DNA from 3 places in the Lelliottia sp. GFLA7 genome. Region 2 is predicted to be linked to each of the others. Evidence: predicted binding sites of a transcription regulator. Region 2 holds the regulator's gene; each other region holds the start of a gene.
The links. The regulator PhoB, encoded in region 2, activates phosphate uptake and scavenging genes when phosphate is short. The targets are predictions, from matches to a motif close to CTGTCATAAAACTGNCNNAT.
Positions count from the first base shown of each region.

Region 1 (7,993 bases), on a different contig from region 2:
AGCCCGTCTGGGTAAAGGCTCGAAAGCCGGTCATCTGACCTATCTCGGCGATGCGGAAATTGGCGATAACGTTAATATCGGCGCGGGCACGATTACCTGTAACTACGATGGTGCCAATAAATTCAAAACCATCATCGGCGATGATGTATTCGTCGGTTCTGACAGCCAGCTGGTGGCTCCGGTCACGATCGGCAAAGGCGTTACGATTGCGGCGGGAACAACCGTGACACGTGATGTGGCGGAAAATGAGCTCGTGCTTAGCCGCGTGCCGCAGGTTAACAAGCAAGGCTGGCAACGTCCGGTGAAGAAAAAGTAACTGACCTCACCTGAACCGTCCTCGCAAAGAGGATCGTTCGATGCGGTGTTTTCTCCCTCGCCCCTTTGGGGAGAGGGTCGGGATGAGGGGATAACATAATCCCCCGCCCAAATGAAGTAACCAAAATATAGCCCCACTCTCTACAAGGCTCGGGGCGCCCGGAAGGGCATTACCCAAAAGGGTAAATACAGATCAGCGGCAACGCATGGCATAACGCCATTATCAGGAAATCTAACTATGTGTGGAATTGTTGGCGCAGTTGCGCAGCGTGATATTGCTGAAATCCTTATCGAAGGATTACGTCGTCTGGAATACCGTGGTTACGACTCTGCCGGTCTGGCAGTGGTCGATGCAGAAGGGCACATGACCCGCCTGCGCCGCCTCGGTAAAGTGCAAATGCTGGCGCAAGCCGCGGAAGAAACGCCACTGCATGGCGGCACCGGTATTGCGCATACGCGCTGGGCGACCCACGGCGAACCCTCAGAAGGCAACGCGCACCCGCATGTGTCTGAACACATCGTCGTGGTGCATAACGGCATTATCGAAAACCACGAACCGCTGCGCGACGAACTCAAAGCGCGGGGTTACACCTTCGTTTCTGAAACTGATACCGAAGTTATTGCGCACCTGGTTCACTGGGAACTGGCGCAAGGCGGTACGCTGCGTGAGGCGGTGCTGCGTGCGATCCCTCAGCTGCGCGGTGCATACGGTACGGTGATCATGGATTCTCGCGATCCGAGCACCCTGCTGGCTGCCCGTTCCGGTAGCCCGATGGTCATCGGCATGGGTATGGGCGAAAACTTTATCGCCTCCGATCAGCTGGCTTTGCTGCCGGTTACTCGTCGCTTTATCTTCCTCGAAGAGGGTGATATCGCCGAAGTGACGCGTCGTAGCGTCACGGTCTTCGATAAGTCTGGCGCGCAGGTGAAGCGTCAGGAGATCGAATCCAATCTGCAGTACGACGCGGGTGACAAAGGTACTTATCGTCACTACATGCAGAAAGAGATTTACGAGCAGCCGAACGCGATCAAAAACACGTTAATCGGGCGCATCAATCACGGCGAAGTGGATTTGAGCGAGCTGGGTGCAAACGCAAATGAGATGCTGGCGAAAGTTGAGCACATTCAGATTGTTGCTTGCGGAACGTCTTACAACTCCGGCATGGTTTCGCGTTACTGGTTTGAAGCGCTGGCTGGCGTGCCGTGCGATGTGGAAATCGCATCGGAGTTCCGCTACCGCAAATCAGCGGTGCGTCGCAACAGCCTGATGATCACTCTTTCCCAGTCTGGTGAAACGGCGGATACCCTGGCGGCACTGCGTTTGTCGAAAGAGCTGGGATATCTCGGTTCTCTGGCAATCTGTAACGTGCCGGGCTCGTCGCTGGTGCGTGAATCCGATCTGGCGCTGATGACCAAAGCGGGTACGGAAATCGGTGTAGCGTCGACCAAAGCGTTCACCACGCAGCTGACCGTTCTGCTGATGCTGGTGGCGAAACTGGCACGTCTGAAAGGCCAGGATGCGGCGATTGAGCACGATATTGTGCATGGTTTGCAGGCGCTGCCGAGCCGTATCGAGCAGATGCTGTCTCAGGACAAACGCATTGAAGCGCTGGCGGAAGATTTCTCTGACAAACACCACGCGCTGTTCCTGGGCCGTGGTGATCAGTATCCAATTGCGCTGGAAGGCGCGCTGAAGCTGAAAGAGATCTCTTATATTCACGCCGAAGCCTACGCGGCAGGTGAGCTGAAACATGGCCCACTGGCGCTGATTGACGCGGATATGCCGGTTATCGTCGTTGCACCGAACAACGAACTGCTGGAAAAACTGAAATCTAACATCGAAGAAGTGCGCGCCCGTGGCGGCCAGCTGTACGTCTTCGCCGATCAAGATGCCGGTTTTGTCAGCAACGACAACATGCACATCATCGAGATGCCGCATGTGGAAGAGGTGATTGCGCCTATCTTCTATACCGTTCCGCTGCAACTGTTGGCTTATCACGTCGCGCTGATTAAAGGCACCGACGTTGACCAACCGCGTAACCTGGCGAAATCAGTCACCGTAGAATAATCCCTTCAGGCTCCATCTTCGGGTGGAGCTTTTCTCTTTCCTCCTGGTTTGTTTTTAATCAATTCTCCTCTCTTTATATTGATGACAATCTGTCATTTTCAGCTACTTTTTCAGTGTCACACAAATAAAATTTTTCTGAAAACAGAGTGTCATAAAGATATCTAACTTACTGTTTATTAAAAATTATTTAGTGGATTTTTAAGCTAAATTTTTCATGTCATAAAACTGTCATATTTCGTACATTTATCTGTCACCTGATTGTCCTATTTTGCTCATCGTAGCCACTAAACAACGATTTACGAAATCCTTGCAGGAGACATTATGAAAGTTATGCGTACCACTGTCGCAACTGTTGTCGCCGCGACCTTATCTATGAGCGCGTTCTCTGTATTCGCAGAAGCAAGCCTGACTGGCGCTGGTGCAACTTTCCCTGCGCCGGTGTATGCCAAATGGGCAGATACCTATAATAAAGAAACCGGTAACAAGGTGAACTATCAGGGTATCGGCTCCTCCGGTGGCGTTAAACAAATTACGGCTAATACCGTCGATTTCGGTGCATCTGACGCACCATTGTCCGATGACAAACTGGCTCAGGAAGGTCTGTTCCAGTTCCCAACCGTCATCGGTGGTGTTGTGTTGGCTGTGAATATCCCGGGCCTGAAATCTGGCGAACTGGTGCTGGATGGTAAAACCCTCGGTGATATCTACCTCGGCAAAATCAAAAAATGGGATGACGAAGCCATCACCAAACTGAACCCAGGCGTGAAACTGCCTTCGCAGAACATCGCTGTGGTTCGCCGTGCTGACGGTTCCGGTACGTCCTTCGTCTTCACCAGCTACCTGGCGAAAGTGAACGAAGAGTGGAAATCCAAAATCGGTTCTGGCTCTACTGTTAATTGGCCGACCGGTCTGGGCGGTAAAGGGAACGACGGTATCGCCGCGTTCGTACAGCGTCTGCCGGGTTCAATCGGTTACGTTGAATACGCTTACGCCAAGCAAAACAACCTGGCTTACACCAAGCTCATTTCAGCTGACGGTAAAGCGGTTAGCCCGACCGAAGAAAACTTCGCTAACGCTGCGAAAGGCGCTGACTGGAGCAAATCCTTCGCACAGGATCTGACTAACCAGAAAGGTGATGGCGCGTGGCCAATCACGTCCACCACGTTCATCCTGGTGCACAAAGATCAGAAGAAACCTGAGCAGGGCGCTGAAGTGCTGAAGTTCTTCGATTGGGCATACAAAAACGGTGGCAAACAGGCTAACGACCTGGATTACGCAAGCCTGCCGGACAGCGTGGTTGAGCAGATTCGTGCTGCATGGAAAACCAACGTGAAAGACAGCAGCGGTAAAGCATTGTATTGATTTGGCATACTGACGAAAATGGCGGGTGAATTTCACCCGCTTTACTTCGTAAACGTATTTAACAGAAGAGTAATTTATGGCTGCAACCAAGCCTGCTTTTAACCCTCCGGGTAAAAATGGTGACAAGATTTTCAGCGCGCTGGTAAAACTGGCTGCGCTGATTGTGCTATTGCTGCTGGGCGGCATTATCGTGTCACTGATTTTCTCCTCCTGGCCGAGCATCCAGAAATTCGGGTTCGCCTTCCTGTGGACCAAAGAGTGGGATGCGCCGAACGATATTTACGGTGCGCTGGTGCCGATTTACGGCACGCTGGTCACCTCGTTTATCGCCCTGTTGATTGCCGTTCCGGTGAGTTTTGGTATCGCGCTGTTCCTGACGGAGCTGGCCCCTAACTGGCTCAGGCGTCCGCTGGGTATCGCGATTGAACTGCTGGCGGCGATTCCGAGTATCGTTTACGGCATGTGGGGTCTGTTTATCTTTGCTCCGCTGTTTGCGAAATACTTCCAGGAACCGGTGGGCAATGTCCTGTCGAATATTCCTTTTGTCGGCGCGCTGTTCTCCGGCCCGGCGTTCGGGATCGGTATTCTGGCCGCGGGCGTGATTCTCGCCATCATGATCATTCCGTACATTGCGGCGGTCATGCGCGATGTGTTTGAACAAACGCCGGTGATGATGAAAGAGTCGGCCTACGGTATCGGCTGCACCACCTGGGAAGTTATCTGGCGCATCGTTCTACCGTTCACCAAAAATGGTGTCATCGGCGGCGTCATGCTGGGTCTGGGTCGTGCGCTGGGTGAAACCATGGCGGTGACCTTTATCATCGGTAACACCTACCAACTCGACAGCGCCTCGCTGTTTATGCCGGGTAACAGCATTACCTCCGCGCTGGCAAATGAATTTGCCGAAGCGGAATCAGGTCTGCATGTGGCGGCGTTGATGGAACTGGGTCTGATTCTGTTCGTAATCACCTTCATCGTTCTGGCGATCTCCAAGCTGATGATCATGCGCCTGGCGAAAAATGAGGGGGTACGCTAATGGCTACGCTTGAAATGCAAAGCACTACTGCGCTGGCAGAATCTCGCCGCAAAATGCAGGCGCGCCGTCGCTTCAAAAACCGCCTTGCGCTGACGCTTTCTATGGCGACGATGGCGTTTGGCCTGTTCTGGTTAGTGTGGATCCTGTTCTCGACAATCACGCGCGGCATCGACGGGATGTCGATTGCGCTGTTCACCGAGATGACGCCACCGCCAAACACTGCGGGTGGCGGGCTGGCAAACGCCCTGGCAGGCAGCGGCCTGCTGATCTTCTGGGCGACCGTTGTCGGAACGCCTCTCGGCATCATGGCGGGGATTTATCTGGCGGAATATGGCCGTAAATCCTGGGTTGCTGAGGTGATTCGTTTTATTAACGATATTCTGCTTTCCGCGCCGTCTATTGTGGTCGGCCTGTTCGTCTACACCATTGTGGTCGCGCAGATGGAGCATTTCTCTGGCTGGGCGGGCGTGATTGCGCTGGCGCTGCTGCAAGTGCCTATCGTTATCCGTACGACCGAGAACATGCTGAAACTGGTGCCGGACAGCCTGCGTGAAGCGGCTTATGCGCTGGGTACACCGAAATGGAAGATGATCTCCGCGATTACGCTGAAAGCGTCAGTCTCCGGGATCATGACCGGTATCCTGCTGGCGATTGCGCGTATCGCGGGCGAAACCGCACCGCTGCTGTTTACCGCGCTTTCGAACCAGTTCTGGAGCACCGACATGATGCAGCCCATCGCTAACCTGCCGGTCACCATCTTTAAATTTGCGATGAGCCCGTTTGCCGAGTGGCAACAACTGGCCTGGGCAGGGGTGTTAATTATCACCCTGTGCGTACTGTTGCTGAACATTCTGGCGCGCGTCATTTTCGCGAAACAGAAACACGGTTAATTTTTACGGCGCGGCATCACGCGGCGCCGAATGAGGAAATGAGTCAATGAGTATGGTTGATACTGCACCGGGTAAGATTCAGGTTCGTGATTTGAACTTCTACTACGGTAAATTCCATGCACTGAAAAACATCAACCTGGATATCGCCAAAAACCAGGTGACGGCATTTATCGGTCCATCAGGCTGTGGCAAATCCACCCTGCTGCGTACCTTTAACAAAATGTACTCGCTCTATCCGGAGCAGCGTGCGGAAGGCGAAATTCTGCTGGATGGCGACAACATTCTGACCAATACCCAGGATATCGCGCTGCTGCGTGCCAAAGTGGGCATGGTATTCCAGAAACCGACGCCGTTCCCGATGTCCATTTACGATAACATCGCCTTTGGCGTGCGCCTGTTCGAAAAGCTGTCTCGCGCCGATATGGACGAGCGCGTGCAGTGGGCGTTGACCAAGGCCGCACTCTGGAACGAAACCAAAGATAAGTTACACCAGAGCGGATATTCTCTCTCAGGGGGTCAGCAGCAGCGTTTGTGTATCGCTCGTGGTATCGCGATCCGCCCGGAAGTGTTACTGCTTGATGAGCCGTGTTCAGCGCTGGATCCTATCTCCACGGGTCGTATTGAAGAGCTGATCACCGAGCTGAAGCAGGATTACACCGTGGTGATTGTCACCCATAACATGCAGCAGGCTGCGCGGTGTTCAGACCATACGGCGTTTATGTACCTGGGCGAATTGATTGAGTTCAGCAACACGGACGATCTGTTCACCAAGCCCGCCAAAAAACAAACAGAAGACTACATTACCGGTCGTTACGGCTGATATGTCCTTCATCTTTTAGGCTGTACCCGCGTTGGCTGCCTTTGCTCACCCCGGTCACGTAGAGAACTACGATTCCGGGGATTCGCTCAGTTGCCGCCTTGTTGCAGCCAGAAATATTTTGGGCATCTGGAGGAATGATGGACAATCTCAACCTTAATAAACACATTTCCGGTCAGTTTAACGCCGAGCTGGAAAGCATTCGCACTCAGGTAATGACCATGGGTGGCATGGTGGAGCAGCAGCTTTCTGATGCGATTACCGCGATGCACAATCAGGACAGCGAGCTGGCAAAGCGCGTGGTCGAAGGCGACAAAAACGTCAACATGATGGAAGTCGCGATCGACGAAGCGTGCGTGCGCATTATTGCGAAACGTCAGCCGACGGCGAGCGACCTGCGTCTGGTGATGGCGATCATCAAAACCATCGCAGAACTGGAACGTATTGGTGACGTAGCCGATAAAATCTGCCGCACGGCGCTGGAGAAATTCTCTCACCAGCATCAGCCGCTGCTGGTCAGCCTTGAGTCGCTGGGCCGCCACACCGTGCAAATGCTGCATGACGTGCTGGATGCCTTTGCGCGTATGGATCTGGACGAAGCGGTGCGTATCTACCGTGAAGACAAGAAAGTCGACCAGGAATATGAAGGCATTGTGCGTCAGCTGATGACCTACATGATGGAAGATCCGCGCACCATTCCAAGCGTCCTGACCGCGCTGTTCTGCGCACGTTCTATCGAGCGTATCGGCGATCGTTGTCAGAACATTTGCGAATACATCTTCTACTTCGTGAAGGGACAAGATTTCCGTCACGTTGGCGGCGATGAGCTGGACAAACTGCTGGCCGGTAGCGATCCGAAAGAGTGATGTTGGCCTAACCCTCTCCCATCGGGAGAGGGAAGGTTTCGCGACGTTCCCTCAATCACTGCGCGTTTCGCTTTTCTCCCTCTCGTTTGGGAGAGGGTTGGGGTGAGGGAAACTTAGCGGGTAATCTTCCATCCACGCGCTTTCCACAATTCAGGCAGTTGCGCTAAATCGGTAAACGTCGTGACTTTCGGGTGGTCAATCGGCTTGTTATGCGGATCGGCGCAGAAGTAAAACACCTCCATTCCCGCATCAATCCCCGACTGCGCGCCCGCGCTGGAATCGTCCACCAGAATACAGTTCTCCACGTTCACGTTCATCGCTTTCGCCGCATGGAACATCAACGCAGGATCTGGCTTCCAGCGCTGGATATCGTAACCGCTGAACAGTTTTTCCGGGAAGTGATGCAACATCTTCAGTTTGCCAAGAGAGTGCTGCATTTTGGTGACCGGGCCGTTAGACACCACGCACATCGGTACCGCCATGGAATCCAGCAGCGCATTCGCGCCCGCGATGACGTCCAGTTCCGAGTCGAAGAGGCGTGCGACCTCGGCGCGGTAAACAGGTTCTAAGTCCGCTTTCGCAAGACTGACGCCGTGCTCGGCGTTGATGATGTCAATAATCTCGTAAAGCTTCACGCCT
Region 1 covers NZ_JBWLAQ010000007.1:144,195-152,187, reverse strand. The annotation lists gene glmU (bifunctional UDP-N-acetylglucosamine diphosphorylase/glucosamine-1-phosphate N-acetyltransferase GlmU) at 1-316, shown strand, start outside; gene glmS (glutamine--fructose-6-phosphate transaminase (isomerizing)) at 554-2,383, shown strand; gene pstS (phosphate ABC transporter substrate-binding protein PstS) at 2,705-3,745, shown strand; gene pstC (phosphate ABC transporter permease PstC) at 3,822-4,781, shown strand; gene pstA (phosphate ABC transporter permease PstA) at 4,781-5,671, shown strand; gene pstB (phosphate ABC transporter ATP-binding protein PstB) at 5,718-6,491, shown strand; gene phoU (phosphate signaling complex protein PhoU) at 6,629-7,354, shown strand; gene yieH (6-phosphogluconate phosphatase) at 7,468-7,993, opposite strand, start outside.
Region 1: pstS (phosphate ABC transporter substrate-binding protein PstS) is a predicted target of PhoB. The motif match lies at 2,598-2,617, and genes of this name have one in related genera.

Region 2 (7,993 bases):
ACCAGAACGATACACGGCGGATAAATCGCGGTCAGCACCGGGATAGAGACCTGAATCAGGTGGCTCAGCCCCAGGTTAGAAACCGCCATCGAAAAGCCGCCGAGGATAAACACCAGCGTGCGATAAGAGAGCGGAACGTACTGCGCAAAGAACTCTGCACAGGCGCATGTCAGGCCAACGGCCGTGACCAGACACGCCAGGAAAATCAGAATCGCCAGCATGAAGCTGCCCGCGCCACCAAAGGTGTGCTGAACGTAAGCATGCAGAATGGCGGCACCGTTTGCGCTCTGATCGACCAGAGATGCGCTATCGGAACCCAGGCGGAACAGCGCCAGATACAACAGTGCCAGACCCGCACCGGCCATCAGGCCAGCCCAGACGGTATACCGCGTTAACAGTCGCGCTTCGGTCACGCCGCGAGAACGTGCTGCGTTGACGATAACAATACCGAACGCCATAGCACCCAGCGTATCCATCGTCAGATAGCCGTTAACGAAACCGTTCGAGAACGCCGCATTCTTATAAGCGTCCATGGCATCGCTGATCGGACCCGCAGGCCAAATCACCGCGGCAACCGCCAGCACAATCAGCGCCAGAATTTTCAGCGGAGCAAGGAAATTGCCGACGGTATCCAGCAATTTACCGGGATAGAGCGAAACCAGAATGACAATCGCGAAGTACACCACGCTGTAAATCAGCAGCGGCAGCGGACCGTCACCGGTCAACGGCGCGATACCGACTTCAAAGGAGACCGTCGCGGTACGCGGCGTTGCAAACAGCGGCCCGATGGCCAGATAGCACACGACTGCCAGTAACACACCGGCCACTTTGCCAATCGGTGCGCTGAGGCTATCCACGCCGCCGCCCACTTTCGCGAGTGCGACAACGGTAAGCACCGGCAAACCCACAGCCGTAATCAGGAAGCCAAACGCCGCCATCCAGACGTGTTCACCCGCCTGCAAGCCAACCATGGGAGGAAAAATGATATTACCTGCGCCGACGAACAGCGCAAAAGTCATAAAGCCCAGCGCGATGATGTCACGCGATTTTAAATGATGGGTCATAGAACCTTACTGCCTGTGGATGTGGTGTTGAAAACGTTGAGATTTTCGCCATCCCTCTCGGGACGATACGGCGGAAAATTAACTCAATTTCAGCGGGATATGCTCCCGTCCTGGCGCAGCGAAGAATAGTTTTTCGGTTTACCGCGCAAATACAGTCGGTCTGACAGTATATGGGGCGCAATTTAAACGCTTATAACGTTTAAAGGCAAGGAGGGATCTTAAAACCAGAACAATATGCCAGCATGGGAAAACAGACCAGCACAATCCGCTAAGTATAAGAAAAACTCATGGCTAATCATGCGAACAAAAAAGCATCAGCCGTATAAAATTCATCCGCGTTTCGCTTGACTGCAAAGCAAACAGGCCAGCAAACGCTGGCCTGTGGAAAGGAAGGCTGACACACCTGCTGTCAGGCACTTTTTTTGGCAATTAATCGTTCCGGGATGACAAAACTGAATCGCGTTCCTTTACCCGGCGTACTCTGAATATCAAGTCGGCTATCGTGATGATTCAATGCATGCTTCACAATCGCCAGGCCCAGCCCACTGCCGCCCGTTTGTCGTGAGCGTGCTTTATCGACGCGATAGAAACGCTCAGTCAGACGCGGAATGTGCTCCGGCCCAATGCCCGGTCCGTTGTCTTCGACGCTAAATTCGGCCCCCGTCGGCACATGCTGCCAGCGCACTACAATGTGGGTGCCTTCCGGCGTGTGATTTACGGCGTTATAGACCAGATTCGATATCGCACTGCGCAGTTGCTCTTCACTGCCGAGAACTTTCAGCGCGCTATCAACCTCAAACGTCAGCTGATGCTTTTTATGGCTCAACGTTTGCGCTTCCCGCTCCACCACGCGCAGCATCATCGGAACATCAATAGTTTCATTCAGTGCCAGGGTCGGGGCGGCTTCAATTTTCGACAGCGTCAGGAGTTGCTTGACCAGTCCTTCCATGCGATGCGTTTGCTCGCGCATCGTATGTAGTGCTTTCTCTCGCGGCGCGCCTTCCAGCGTTTGCTCCTGCATCATCTCCAGATACCCCTGAAGCACGGTCAACGGCGTGCGCAGCTCGTGGCTGACGTTGGCAAAGAAATTACGACGAGCCCCTTCAAGCTGGTGCATTTGGGTCACATCACGCGCCACCATCAACCACTGCTTGTCGCTGTAAGGCATGATGCGAATCTCAAGGTGACGGCCATTATTCAGCACCAGATTGTGCGGGCGAGTAAATTCACGTTTTTTCAGATACAGCGTGAATTCGGGGTAACGCAGAAGGTTCAGGATATTCTGGCCGTTATCGTCTGGCCAGCGGAGTCCAAGCAGCTGTTGTGCAAGACCATTACACCAGAAAATCGTCCCTTCTTCGGTGGTGAGGATCACCGCATCCGGCAGTGATTCTGCGCCGCTACGAAAGCGCTTGATCAGGCTTCCCAGCTCGCGACGACGCTTTTTATTACGCATCTGCATCTGGTGTAAGCCGTAAAGCAACGGCTCCCAGCTTCCGCTCCCCGGCGGCGGCGTCATGCTGCGATCCACCCACAGCCACCACGACAGACGCAGTAAATTCCAGAAATGCCAGATCAACAGGCCGGTCACTGCCGCCAGTAAAAACCACGGCAGATAGCCAAAAATAGCCCCCAAAATGAAGGCCGGGAGACAGCATAAGATCAGTTCAAAAACGAGCCTTTTCCATGACAGACGTTCCAGCACGCGTCACACTCCTGTCAGTGTTCAGAAACGGGTCGAAAAACGATAACCCGTACCGCGCACCGTTTGCACCATGCGATCGTGGCCGCTGTGTTCCAGCGCTTTTCGCAAGCGGCGAATATGCACATCAACCGTTCTGTCCTCAACATACACGTTTGTTCCCCAAACGTTATTCAGCAACTGCTCACGACTGTAAACGCGTTCCGGATGCGTCATAAAGAAGTGCAACAGCTTAAATTCGGTCGGTCCCATGTCGAGCGGATTTTCACCCGTCATCACGCGATGCGACGTAGGATCCAGACTCAGCCCCTGCATCTCAATCACCTCTTCCACCGCCATGGGTGAAATCCGGCGCATCACCGCTTTAATACGTGCCACCAGCTCCTTCGGTGAAAACGGCTTGGTGATATAATCATCTGCACCCGTTTCCAGCCCGCGCACGCGATCTTCTTCTTCACCGCGCGCCGTGAGCATAACGACAGGAATATCGCGGGTCATCGCTTCACGTTTGATGTGTTTGATAAATTGCAGTCCAGAGCCGCCAGGCAACATCCAGTCAAGCAGAATCAAATCAGGCCAGGGTTCGTTCAGCTGATTCACCGCGCTGTCATAATCTTCAGCTTCTATCGGCTGAAAACCGTTTTGTTCGAGCACGAAGCACACCATTTCACGAATTGGAGCTTCATCTTCTACGACCAGAATACGTCTCGCCATACTTTACCCTGTCTTATTGAGGTTAAAAGTTTGTAATGCGGCGTCATTATGCGTCAGATTTATGACAGATTTATGAAAAACATTGCCTCTATGAATAGCAAACTATTGTTTTATTACAGCTGTTATTTCCCCTTCCCTCGACATTTATCGCCATAAAAGCCGCGAAGTTGCCGCATGTCGGCACATCTCACAGCCCCATGCTGACACCTGTAATCATCAGGATTGAGCTGATGCAGCCAACACAGAGGCAGCCTGAAGGATCAAGTGTATAATCCCTTTCACCTTTTTTTGCCACGGATCTGTTATGCGCATACTTCACACCTCGGACTGGCATCTGGGTCAAAATTTTTACAGCAAAAGCCGCGCGGCCGAACACGAAGCGTTCCTGAACTGGCTGCTGGAAACAGCGCTGACGCACCAGGTTGACGCAATCATTGTCGCCGGTGATATTTTTGACACCGGATCGCCGCCCAGCTATGCGCGCGAAATCTATAACCGCTTCGTGGTCAATTTACAGAAAACGGGCTGTCATCTGGTCATCGTCGCGGGCAATCACGACTCGGTGGCAACGCTGAATGAGTCACGCGATATTCTGGCCTTTCTGAATACCACTGTAGTGGCAAACGCCGGGCACGCACCGCAAATCATCAAAAAACGCGACGGCACGCCGGGCGCCGTTATCTGCCCGATTCCCTTTTTGCGTCCACGTGACATCGTTCAAAGTCAGGCCGGTCTGACCGGCGGCGAAAAGCAAAAGCACCTGCTGCAGGCCATTACCGACTACTATCAGCAGCAATTTTTCGACGCCTGCGCCTTGCGCGGTGAAGCGGCGCTGCCCGTTATCGCCACCGGCCATTTAACCACCGTCGGCGCCAGTAAAAGTGACGCGGTACGCGAAATTTATATCGGTACGCTGGATGCGTTCCCGGCGCAGAATTTCCCACCCGCCGATTACATCGCACTCGGCCATATCCACAGGGCGCAGAAGATTGGTGGCAGCGAACATATTCGCTACTGCGGATCGCCCATTTCGCTCAGCTTTGACGAAACGGGCAAACCCAAAAGCGTGCATCTGGTCAGTTTTATCGACGGGAAACTCAGCGCGGTAGACACGCTGGAAGTGCCGGTGACGCAGCCGCTGGCGGTGCTAAAAGGCGATCTGGCGGCCATTACCGCACAGCTTGAGCAGTGGCGCGACGTGGAGCAAATCCCGCCCGTCTGGCTGGATATCGAAATCACGACAGACGACTATCTGCATGATATGCAGCGCAAAATCCAGGCACTCACGGAAACGCTGCCGGTTGAGGTTTTACTGGTGCGCCGCAGTCGAGAACAGCGCGAGAAAATTCTGCTCAGTGCGCAACGCGAAACGCTCAGCGAGCTGAAAGTCGAAGAGGTTTTTGAACGCCGACTGGCGCAGGAAGAGATTGACGACGCGCAGCGCGCCAGACTGAACGAGCTGTTCACCCATACGCTGCATGCGCTCAATGATGAGGAAGAAAACGCATGAAAATTCTCAGCCTGCGTTTGAAAAACATCAACTCCCTGAAGAGCGAATGGAAAATTGATTTCACCGCCGAGCCGTTCGCCAGTAACGGTCTTTTCGCAATTACCGGCGCGACCGGCGCAGGCAAAACCACCCTGCTCGACGCCATCTGCCTCGCGCTGTATCACCAGACGCCGCGTCTGAATAAAGTCACACAATCACAAAATGATCTCATGACGCGCGACACCGCTGAATGTCTGGCAGAGGTGGAATTTGAGGTCAAGGGCACCGCTTATCGCGCTTTCTGGAGCCAAAGCCGCGCGCGTAATCAGCCTGACGGGAATTTACAGGCACCGCGCGTGGAGCTGGCGCGCTGCGAAGACGGTAAAATTCTGTCTGACAAAGCCACAGACAAAATTGAGCAAACGGCCACGCTGACCGGTCTGGATTACGATCGTTTCACGCGCTCTATGCTGTTGTCGCAGGGGCAATTTGCCGCCTTCCTCAATGCCAAACCTGGCGAACGCGCCGAGCTGCTGGAAGAACTTACCGGAACCGAGATTTACGGTCAGATTTCCGCAAGGGTCTTTGAACAACACAAAGCCGCACGCACGGAGCTCGAAAAGCGCGAAGCGCAAGCGGCTGGTGTGATTTTACTGAGCGAAGAGCAGCAACAGCAGCTCACCCAGAGTTTGCAGGCACTTACTGACGAAGAGAAAATGCTGCTGGTACAGCAACAGAATCACCAGCGCGATTTTCACTGGTTGACCCGTCATGAGGAACTCCAGCGTGAACAGCAGCGCGCGTTAACCTCGCAACAGGAGGCGCAACAGGCGCTCACCGACGCCGCACCAGACCTGGATAAATTGCTTCACGCCCAGCCCGCCGCAGTGCTGCGCCCACTCTGGGAACGTCAGCAGGAACAGACGACGCGTCTCACACAAACCCAACAGCAGACTCAGGAAGTGAATACTCGCTTACTGTCTCGGACAGCACTGCGCGCGCGCATTCGCAACGGTGCGCTGCGCACCCGCGACCGGTTGCAAACCGAGCGTTCGGCACTGACACAGTGGCTAACCGGGCATGACCGTTTCCGCCTGTGGGGGCAGGAAATCGCAGGCTGGCGGGCGCATTTTGCTCAGCTTAATCGCGACAAAAGCCAGATAGCGACGCTGACCGGGCGCATCACCGAGCTGCGGCAAAAACTGGCGAACGCGCCAGAGATCGCCCTGACGCTGACCGCTGATGAAGTCGCTGCGGCGATGGACCAGCAAACGGCGTCGCGTGCATCTCGCCAGCAGCTGACCACCCTTCATGCCCGTTATCAACCGCTGCAAAAACGCATCGTTCAAAACGCGGAAAGCGTGCAAAAGGCGCAGGCGGAGCAGATAAAACTGAACGAGACGTTGGCCCTGCGTCGACAGCAGTATAAAGAGAAACACCAGCATTTTCTGGATGTTAAAGCCTTATGCGAGCGAGAAGCTGAGATTAAAGATCTCGAGAGTTATCGAGCCCGACTTGAAGCGGGAAAACCCTGCTTGCTCTGCGGTTCAACTGAGCATCCTGCGGTGAAGCAATACCAGGCGTTGGAAATAACAGAAAACCAGCGCCGCCGTGATGCGATGGAAAAAGAGGTCGCAGCGCTAAAAGAGGAGGGGCTGCTGGTGTTGGGGCAAGTCAATGCCCTGACCGGTCAGATTCAGCGCGACACCGAAGAGGCGCAGACGCTCGCCCAGGAAGCGCAAACGCTCACGAGCGCGTGGCGCGAACTGTGTGCAACCCTGAACGTTACTTTGAATATTCAGGATGATATTGCTCCGTGGCTGAACGAACAGGAGCAGTACGAGCGCCAGCTGTATCAACTTAGTCAGCGCCTGGCCTTACAAAGCCAGTTGAATGAACAGGAACACCAGGAGCGGCAACTCCAGCAGCAGATTGCTACAACACGCCTGACGCTGGAAAACGCGCTGAATGCGCTGGCGTTGAAGGTCCCCGATGAGGGTGCTGAAACGCTCTGGCTCACCGAGCGCGAAAGCGAATCGTCGCACTGGCAGGCGCAGCAGAATCAGCTCACCGCCCTTCAGGAACGTATCAACGCCCTAACGCCGCTGTTGGATACGCTGCCCGCGACGGACACAGAAGACGCGGAATCCGTTATTCCGGATAACTGGCGCGAGATCCACAATGAATGCGTCTCGCTGCAAAGCCAACTTGCAACATTGCAGCAGCAGGAAAGCCTGGAAACCGAGCGCATGCAGCAAGCGCAGGCGCAATTTGCCGCTGCGCTTGCGGGAAGCGCATTCCCCGACTGCGATGCGTTCCTGCGCGCTTTGCTTGATGCCGACACGATGCAGCGTCTGGAAACGTTAAAGCAAACGCTGGAAAACCGGATTCAGCAAGCGACAGCGCTGGTGCGTCAGGCAAATCAATTGCTGAGCGAGCATCTGGCGCAGCGGCCGGAAGGATTGCAGTCGGATGTGCCGACACTGCAGCTTGAACTCCAGCAACTGGCGCAACGTCTGCGTGAAAATAGCACCCGTCAGGGTGAGATCAGCCAGCAGCTCAGGCAGGATGGCGAGAACCGGCAGCATCAGCAGGCGCTTATCCAGCAGATTGACGAGGCGGCACGCCTTGCGGATGATTGGGGATATCTGAACGCGCTGATCGGCTCCAGTACGGGCGATCGTTTCCGTAAATTCGCTCAGGGGTTGACGCTCGACAATCTGGTATGGCTGGCGAATCAGCAGTTGAATCGCTTGCATGGCCGCTATCTTCTGCAACGCAAAGCGAGCGACGCGCTGGAGCTGGAAGTGGTGGATACGTGGCAGGCCGACGCGGTACGCGACACGCGAACCCTCTCCGGAGGCGAGAGTTTCCTGGTGAGCCTGGCGCTGGCGCTGGCGCTTTCTGACCTGGTGAGCCACAAAACGCGCATTGATTCCCTGTTCCTCGACGAGGGATTTGGTACGCTGGATAGCGAAACGCTGGATACCGCACTCGACGCGCTCGATGCGCTGAACGCGACGG
Region 2 covers NZ_JBWLAQ010000001.1:1,105,257-1,113,249, forward strand. The annotation lists gene brnQ (branched-chain amino acid transporter carrier protein BrnQ) at 1-1,064, opposite strand, end outside; gene phoR (phosphate regulon sensor histidine kinase PhoR) at 1,474-2,769, opposite strand; gene phoB (phosphate response regulator transcription factor PhoB) at 2,791-3,480, opposite strand; gene sbcD (exonuclease subunit SbcD) at 3,785-4,990, shown strand; gene sbcC (exonuclease subunit SbcC) at 4,987-7,993, shown strand, end outside.

Region 3 (7,993 bases), on a different contig from region 2:
GATCGATCTCCGCGACGTCCACCAGCTTTGGCGGTGGCACCGGGCAGTTTGATGTGACGGGCCCGATTGACGGAACGCGTCTGGCGTATCGCCTGACGGGTGAATACCAGAATGAAGATTACTGGCGTAATTTTGGCAAAGAGCGCAGCACCTATATTGCGCCGTCGCTGACCTGGTTTGGTGATGACGCGACGGTCTCGGTGCTTTACTCCCATCGCGACTATAAAACGCCATTCGATCGCGGGACTATTTTCGATCTCAATACCAAGCAGCCCGTTAATGTCGATCGCAAAACACGTTTCGACGAACCGTTTAACATTACCGATGGTGAGTCCGATCTGGCGCAGTTGAACGCCGAATATCGCCTTAACAGCGAGTGGACGGCGAAATTTGATTACAGCTTTAGCCAGGATAAATACACGGATAACCAGGCTCGCGTGATGGCCTATGATGCGTCCACCGGAAATCTGACCCGACGCGTCGATGCGACACAAGGCTCGACCCAGCGCATGCATAGCACTCGCGCGGATCTGCAGGGCAACGTCGACATTGCAGGGTTTTATAACGAGATCCTGACCGGCGTATCGTACGAAAATTACGATCTGCTGCGCACGGACATGATCCGCTGCAAGAACGTTAAGGGCTTTAATATCTACAACCCAACGTATGGCGATCTCAGCAAATGCACGTCCGTTTCCGCGTCCGACAGCGACCAGACCATTAAGCAGGAGAGCTATTCCGCTTATGTGCAGGATGCGCTTTATCTGACGGATAAATGGATCGCGGTGACCGGGCTGCGCTATCAGTCCTATACGCAATATGCCGGTAAAGGCCGTCCGTTTAACGTCAATACCGACAGCCGTGACGACCAGTGGACGCCGAAAGCAGGCCTGGTTTACAAGCTGACGCCATCGGTGTCGTTGTTCGCAAACTATTCCCAGACGTTTATGCCGCAGTCATCCATCGCCAGCTATATTGGTAACCTGCCGCCTGAAACGTCTAATGCCTACGAAGTGGGTGCCAAGTTTGACCTTTTCGATGGCATTACTGCCAATATTGCGCTGTTTGATATCCATAAACGCAACGTGCTGTATACCGAAAGCGTGGGGGATGAAACGGTCGCCAAAACCGCAGGCCGCGTGCGCTCGCAGGGCGTAGAAGTCGACGTGGCGGGGTCGCTGACCGAGAACACCAATATTATCGCCAGCTACGGTTATACGGATGCGAAAGTGCTGGAAGATCCTGATTATTCAGGTAAACCGCTGCCAAACGTGCCGCGACATACGGGCTCCCTGTTCCTGACGTACGACATTCAGAATGTGATCGGCGGAAATACGCTGACGCTGGGCGGCGGCGGGCATGGCGTGAGCCGTCGCTCCGCCACCAATGGCGCGGATTATTACCTGCCGGGTTACGTCGTCGCAGATGCGTTCGCCGCGTATAAAATGAAGTTGCAGTATCCGGTGACGCTGCAGGTGAACGTGAAGAATCTGTTCGATAAGACCTACTACACGTCGTCGATTGGCACCAATAATCTGGGTAACCAGATTGGCGATCCACGCGAAGTGCAGTTTACGGTGAAGATGGATTTCTAAGGATAAAAAAAGCCCTGCATCGCAGGGCTTTTTTACATCAGGCTTCGATGTCGGCCATATCGCCTTTTTCCTGTAGCCAGTTGCGTCGGTCTTCCGAACGCTTCTTGGCCAACAGCATATCCATCATGGCATTGGTTTGCTGCTCGTCTTCATCGCTGATAATCAGCTGAACCAGACGACGGGTATTGGGGTCGAGCGTGGTTTCGCGCAGTTGCAAGGGGTTCATCTCACCCAGCCCTTTAAAGCGCTGGACGTTTGGTTTGCCCTTCTTGCGCTTAAGCTGCTCCAGCACGCCCGCTTTTTCTTCTTCCGTCAGCGCGTAATAAACCTCTTTGCCGAGATCGATACGGTAGAGCGGCGGCAGCGCAACGTGAACGTGGCCGTTTTTTACCAGCGTGCGGAAGTGTTTCACGAACAGCGCGCACAGCAGCGTGGCGATATGCAGACCGTCGGAGTCCGCATCCGCGAGAATACAGATCTTGCCATACCGCAGCTGGCTCAGATCGTCACTGTCTGGATCGATACCGATCGCCACCGAAATATCGTGTACTTCCTGAGAGGCGAGCACCTCATCGGAAGAAACTTCCCAGGTATTCAGGATCTTACCTTTCAGGGGCATGATCGCCTGGAATTCACGATCGCGCGCCTGCTTGGCGGAACCGCCTGCCGAGTCCCCTTCGACGAGGAAAAGCTCGGTGCGATTCAGATCCTGCGCGGTGCAATCCGCCAGTTTACCCGGCAGCGCCGGCCCACTGGTGAGCTTTTTACGCACCACTTTTTTCGCAGCGCGCATACGGCGTTGCGCACTGGAGATGGCCATTTCAGCCAGCATTTCAGCTGTCTGTATGTTCTGATTCAGCCACAGGCTGAATGCATCTTTCACCACACCGGAAACAAACGCGGCGCACTGACGCGATGACAAGCGCTCTTTGGTCTGCCCGGCAAACTGCGGATCCTGCATTTTCACAGACAGTACGTACGCGCAGCGATCCCAGATATCTTCCGCTGACAGCTTCACGCCGCGCGGCAGAATATTGCGGTATTCGCAGAATTCGCGCATCGCATCCAGCAGGCCCTGACGCAGGCCGTTGACGTGCGTCCCGCCCTGCATCGTGGGGATGAGGTTAACGTAGCTTTCGGTCAGCAGTTCGCCGCCTTCTGGCAGCCACAGCAGCGCCCAGTCGACCGCTTCGGTGTCACCCGAGAAATTACCGAGGAAGGGTTTTTCCGGCAGCGTTGGCAACCCATTGACCGCCTCGCCCAGATAGTCATTCAGACCATCCTGATAGCACCAGCGCTGCTCGCTGTTGTTGACTTCATCTTTAAAGGTGATTTCAACGCCGGGGCACAGTACCGCTTTCGCTTTCAGGATGTGCGTCATGCGCGTGACAGAAAAACGCGGGCTGTCGAAGAAGCTTTCGTCCGGCCAGAAATGCACGCTGGTACCGGTATTGCGTTTACCGCACGTCCCGATGACCTGTAATTCCTGCACTTTATCGCCGTTTTCGAACGCAATGTTATGCACCTGGCCGTCACGGCGGACGGTGACTTCCACGCGCTTAGACAAGGCGTTAACCACGGAGATCCCCACGCCGTGAAGGCCGCCGGAGAACTGGTAGTTTTTATTGGAGAATTTACCGCCCGCATGCAGACGGCAGAGGATCAGCTCAACGGCTGGAACCCCTTCTTCCGGGTGGATGTCGACCGGCATGCCGCGTCCGTCGTCAATCACTTCGAGCGACTGATCGGCGTGCAGAATGACGTCGATGCGTTTGGCATGACCCGCCAGCGCTTCGTCCACACTGTTATCAATCACTTCCTGGCCCAGGTGGTTTGGGCGCGTCGTATCGGTATACATCCCCGGGCGGCGGCGAACCGGCTCAAGCCCGGTGAGTACCTCAATGGCATCAGCGTTATAGGTTTGCGTCATGATTTAACTAGCAATTCGCAGTGATTGTCAGTGGCTGTGCAGTCCAAGAAAATCGACAATCTGGGTGAAATGATTCTCAAAGCCCGTGAAAGCATGGTTTCCGCCCTCCTCTACAGTCTGGCGGCAAGAGGCGTAATACGCCACCGCCTGGCGGTAATCCAGCACTTCATCACCCGTCTGTTGCAGCAGCCAGATAAGATCGGGCGCGTCCAGCGGGTCTATCTGCATAACTTTGAGGTCGTAAATATGGCGTGACTCTAGCACATATTGTTGTCCGGTGTAGGGGTTCTCGTTTTGCCCGAGAAAGTCCCTCAGCAGCTCAAAGGGCCGTACTGCCGGGTTAACCACTACCGCAGGAAGCATAAAGCATTGCGAGAGCCAGGTAGCGTAATAACCGCCCAGCGAGGAGCCCACGACGCCGAACGATTCACCGCCATGTTCCATCACGACTGACTCCAGCATTTCTGCCGCATCAGCCGGATACGGCGGAAGCTGAGGCACGATAATGTCGATGTGCGGATGATGCGCTTTGAGCCACTGACTAAATTGCGTGGCCTTCGCGGAACGCGGAGAGCTATTGAACCCGTGTAAATAAAGGAGCGTAGACATCAGTATCCTTCAGAGGCGGTATCCGGGCGGAACGTTGCACTCTGCAGACGGCAGACTTCCGTCGTCAGCGAGCCATCGGCATGCAGTTCCAGCCAGCGCCAGCCAGGCGCAATCGTGTCTAACGTAAAGTTGGCGCAGTGTGGTTTGAACTGGACGCACGTCGACGGCGTCGCCAGTAAACGGCGACCATTCCAGTCGAGATCCTGTTCCTGATGAATATGACCACACAACAGATTGTTGACGTGTGGATATTTGGACAACACGCGGTCCAGCGCCGCTGAATTGCGCAGGCTGTGTTGATCGAGCCAGCTGCATCCCGCAGGCAAAGGATGATGATGCAATAACAGCAAGGTATGACGCTCAGGATCGGCAGCCAGTTTTTTCTCCAGCCACTCCAGCTGAAAATCACTCAACTCACCGTGCGGTACACCGAACACCTGCGTATCCAACAGTAAAATTTGCCAGTGCTCACCGACAAACACGCGCTTGGCGGGAGAAATGCCCGCATCGTGCAGCGTGCTGTACATCGCTGGCTGAAAATCATGATTGCCGGGTAACCAGACGCAGGGCACGCTAAAGCTCGCGATCCCTGTCGCAAAATGCTGATAGGCCGCAGCGCTTTGATCTTGTGCCAAATCGCCCGTTGCCGCTATCAAATCGCAGTGGCGATTCTCGGCGTGAATGGCATCCAGTACCGCCTGATAACTCTCCCAGGTGTTTACACCTAACAGCGTTTCATGCTTTTCGGCAAACAGGTGGGTATCAGTGATTTGTAATATCCTGACTGGCGCCCCACCAGCAACAGTCAGGTTTAACAGGCTTTCCAAATGGTGTCCTTAGGTAGGTTTATGACGCTAACAAACCGGAATCGCCATTGCTCCATGTGCTAAACAATATCTTAGCCAGTCGGCTAAAAACTGGTTAATTTGATGCTTTTCGTCGCGTTGATGCAACTTTTTATTAGGATAATCATACCGCGCTTTAAAGCGGAAGATCTGCTGACTTGAACACACTTCGGCCACCATCGCATCATGATAAAGCCGGACCGTCATCGACGGCAGGCTCCAGTAGCTGATCGTCGGCGCCGTTTGTTTGATTTCTACCAGGGTCGTGTAACGAGTCGATTCAACAATCGTTAATCGATACTGCGCGTTGCTCACCTGATAGCTTACCATCTCGCCGGGCGCGTCATCACGCGGCAGCAGGCGGCGTAACTGCGCGAAATTGGTTTCGCACAAACGCATCATTTCTGGGAAGTCAGGTGTATAACGCTTCATTTTTTCCACTCGTTTCGTAAGTCTTGATAATGCAGCTGGAGCCATTGCAAAGCGATGACAGACGCCGCGTTGTCGATTCTCCCCTCTTTTACCCACTGGTAAGCCTGTTCCCGACTCACCACATGAACACGAATATCTTCGTTTTCATCTGCCAGACCGTGAATACCTTCCGCGATCGTGGCGTCCACTTCCCCCACCAGAATAGAAGAGCGCTCGGTAGTTCCGCCAGGGCTGGCCAGATAGCTCAGCACGGGTTTCGTCCGGCCCACTTTCAGCCCGGCTTCTTCCTCTGCCTCACGTCGGGCGACATCTTCCGGCGTTTCGCCGTCTTCGATCATGCCTGCGACCATTTCCAGCAGCCACGGGGTTTCGCTGGTATCCAGCGCCGCAATCCGTATCTGTTCAATCAATACCACTTCATCGCGCACTGGGTCAAAGGGTAGCAAGACTGCGGCATGCCCGCGCTCAAAAATTTCACGTCTTACTTCCCCGCTCATTTCCCCGTTAAACAGGCGATGCCTAAAACGGTAAAGTTCCAGTGAAAAAAATCCGCTATATAACGTTTCCCGTGCAATAATTTCTACATCGTTTTTGGTGAAAGTTACTGGCAATTCATCTGGTTTTTGCATGGCGGTTTCCTGGTCACAATCATGATGAAATTATGAATTTCAAGGCTGTTTGGCTGCCGTTTCAAAGGCTATATGATAGATTGATGCAAATTACAGCCGGATGGCACGTAACGCCAACCTTTTGGTGTGGATGATTCTGTTAGAATCGGCAAATATATTTAACAAGATCAGCGCTAATACTGCTTCACAACAAGGAATGCAAATGAAGAAATTGCTCCCCATCCTTATCGGCCTGAGCCTGACGGGCTTCAGCGCGATGAGCCAGGCAGAAAACCTGTTACAGGTTTATCAGCAAGCACGTCTGGGCAACCCTGAGCTGCGTAAGTCGGCTGCCGATCGTGATGCTGCGTTCGAAAAAATTAACGAAGCACGCAGCCCGTTGCTGCCGCAGTTGGGCTTAGGTGCCGATTATACCTACGGCAATGGCTTCCGTGATAGCAACGGTGTTAACTCCAATACCACCGGCGCATCTCTGCAATTAACGCAAACCTTGTTTGATATGTCCAAGTGGCGTTCGCTGAGTCTTCAAGAGAAAAGCGCGGGCATTCAGGACGTCACCTATCAGACCGATCAGCAAACGCTGATCCTGAATACCGCGACGGCCTACTTCAACGTGTTGAGCGCGATCGATTCGCTCTCCTACACCGAAGCGCAAAAACAAGCGATTTATCGTCAGTTGGATCAAACCACGCAACGTTTTAACGTAGGCCTGGTGGCGATCACCGACGTGCAGAACGCCCGTTCCCAATACGATACCGTGCTGGCGAACGAAGTGACCGCGCGTAACAACCTTGATAACGCGCTGGAATCTCTGCGTCAGGTCACTGGTAATTACTATCCTGAACTGGCTTCGTTGAACGTCGACAACTTCAAAACGGATAAACCGCAAGCCGTGAATGCGCTGCTGAAAGAAGCAGAAAACCGCAACCTGGCGCTGTTACAGGCACGTCTGAGCCAGGATCTGGCTCGCGAGCAAATCCGTCAGGCGCAGGATGGGCATCTGCCAACCCTGAGCCTCACTGCATCCAGTGCCGTAACGGACACCTCTTATAGCGGTTCTAAAACCGGCGGCGCGAATGCTTCGCAGTTTGACGACAGCAATGTGGGTCAGAACAAAGTCGGCCTGAGCTTCTCCATGCCGTTGTATCAAGGCGGTATGGTTAACTCTCAGGTTAAACAAGCTCAGTACAACTTTGTTGGCGCAAGCGAACAGCTTGAAAGCGCGCACCGCAACGTAGTGCAGACCGTGCGTTCGTCATTCAACAACGTGAATGCCTCTATCAGCAGCATCAACGCCTACAAACAGGCCGTTGTGTCGGCGCAGAGTTCATTGGACGCGATGGAAGCCGGTTATTCGGTCGGTACGCGTACCATCGTTGACGTGCTGGATGCGACCACCACGCTGTTTAACGCAAAACAACAGCTCTCCAGCGCGCGCTACAACTACCTGATTAACCAGCTGAATATTAAATCAGCTCTGGGTACGCTGAATGAGCAGGATCTGCAGATGCTGAACAGCACACTGGGTAAACCTGTTTCAACAACGCCTGAAAATGTGGCGCCGGAAAACCCACAGCAGGACGCCAGCGCTGATGGCTATAACGCCAACGGTTCAGCCCCTGCTGCGCAGCCCGCAGCGGCTCGCACGACAACCAATAACGCAGCCGGTAACCCATTCCGTAACTGATGTTAAAGCCCGGTCTATGGCTCCATAGGCCGGGTTAGCTCTGCTCCAGTCGACATATAAACGTAAGCCAACGTAAAGATCCCCCTGACGCTCCCTCTGCGCTTCATTTTCAACCACTCATCCTCTATCCTAAGCCTTATTTCCTTTGTAATACCACTGGGTCCTGGAAGACAAAAATGAAACGGACAAAAACGATCAATCACGCCTCGTTCCGCAAAAACTGGAACGCACGCCATCTCACTCCTGTCGCCCTGGCGATCACCGCC
Region 3 covers NZ_JBWLAQ010000004.1:335,860-343,852, forward strand. The annotation lists gene AC07RN_RS14675 (TonB-dependent siderophore receptor) at 1-1,595, shown strand, start outside; gene parE (DNA topoisomerase IV subunit B) at 1,633-3,525, opposite strand; gene yqiA (esterase YqiA) at 3,553-4,134, opposite strand; gene cpdA (3',5'-cyclic-AMP phosphodiesterase) at 4,134-4,961, opposite strand; gene AC07RN_RS14695 (DUF1249 family protein) at 4,989-5,411, opposite strand; gene nudF (ADP-ribose diphosphatase) at 5,408-6,040, opposite strand; gene tolC (outer membrane channel protein TolC) at 6,243-7,727, shown strand; gene AC07RN_RS14710 (DUF1190 family protein) at 7,904-7,993, shown strand, end outside.
Region 3: nudF (ADP-ribose diphosphatase) is a predicted target of PhoB. The motif match lies at 6,111-6,130, and genes of this name have one in related genera.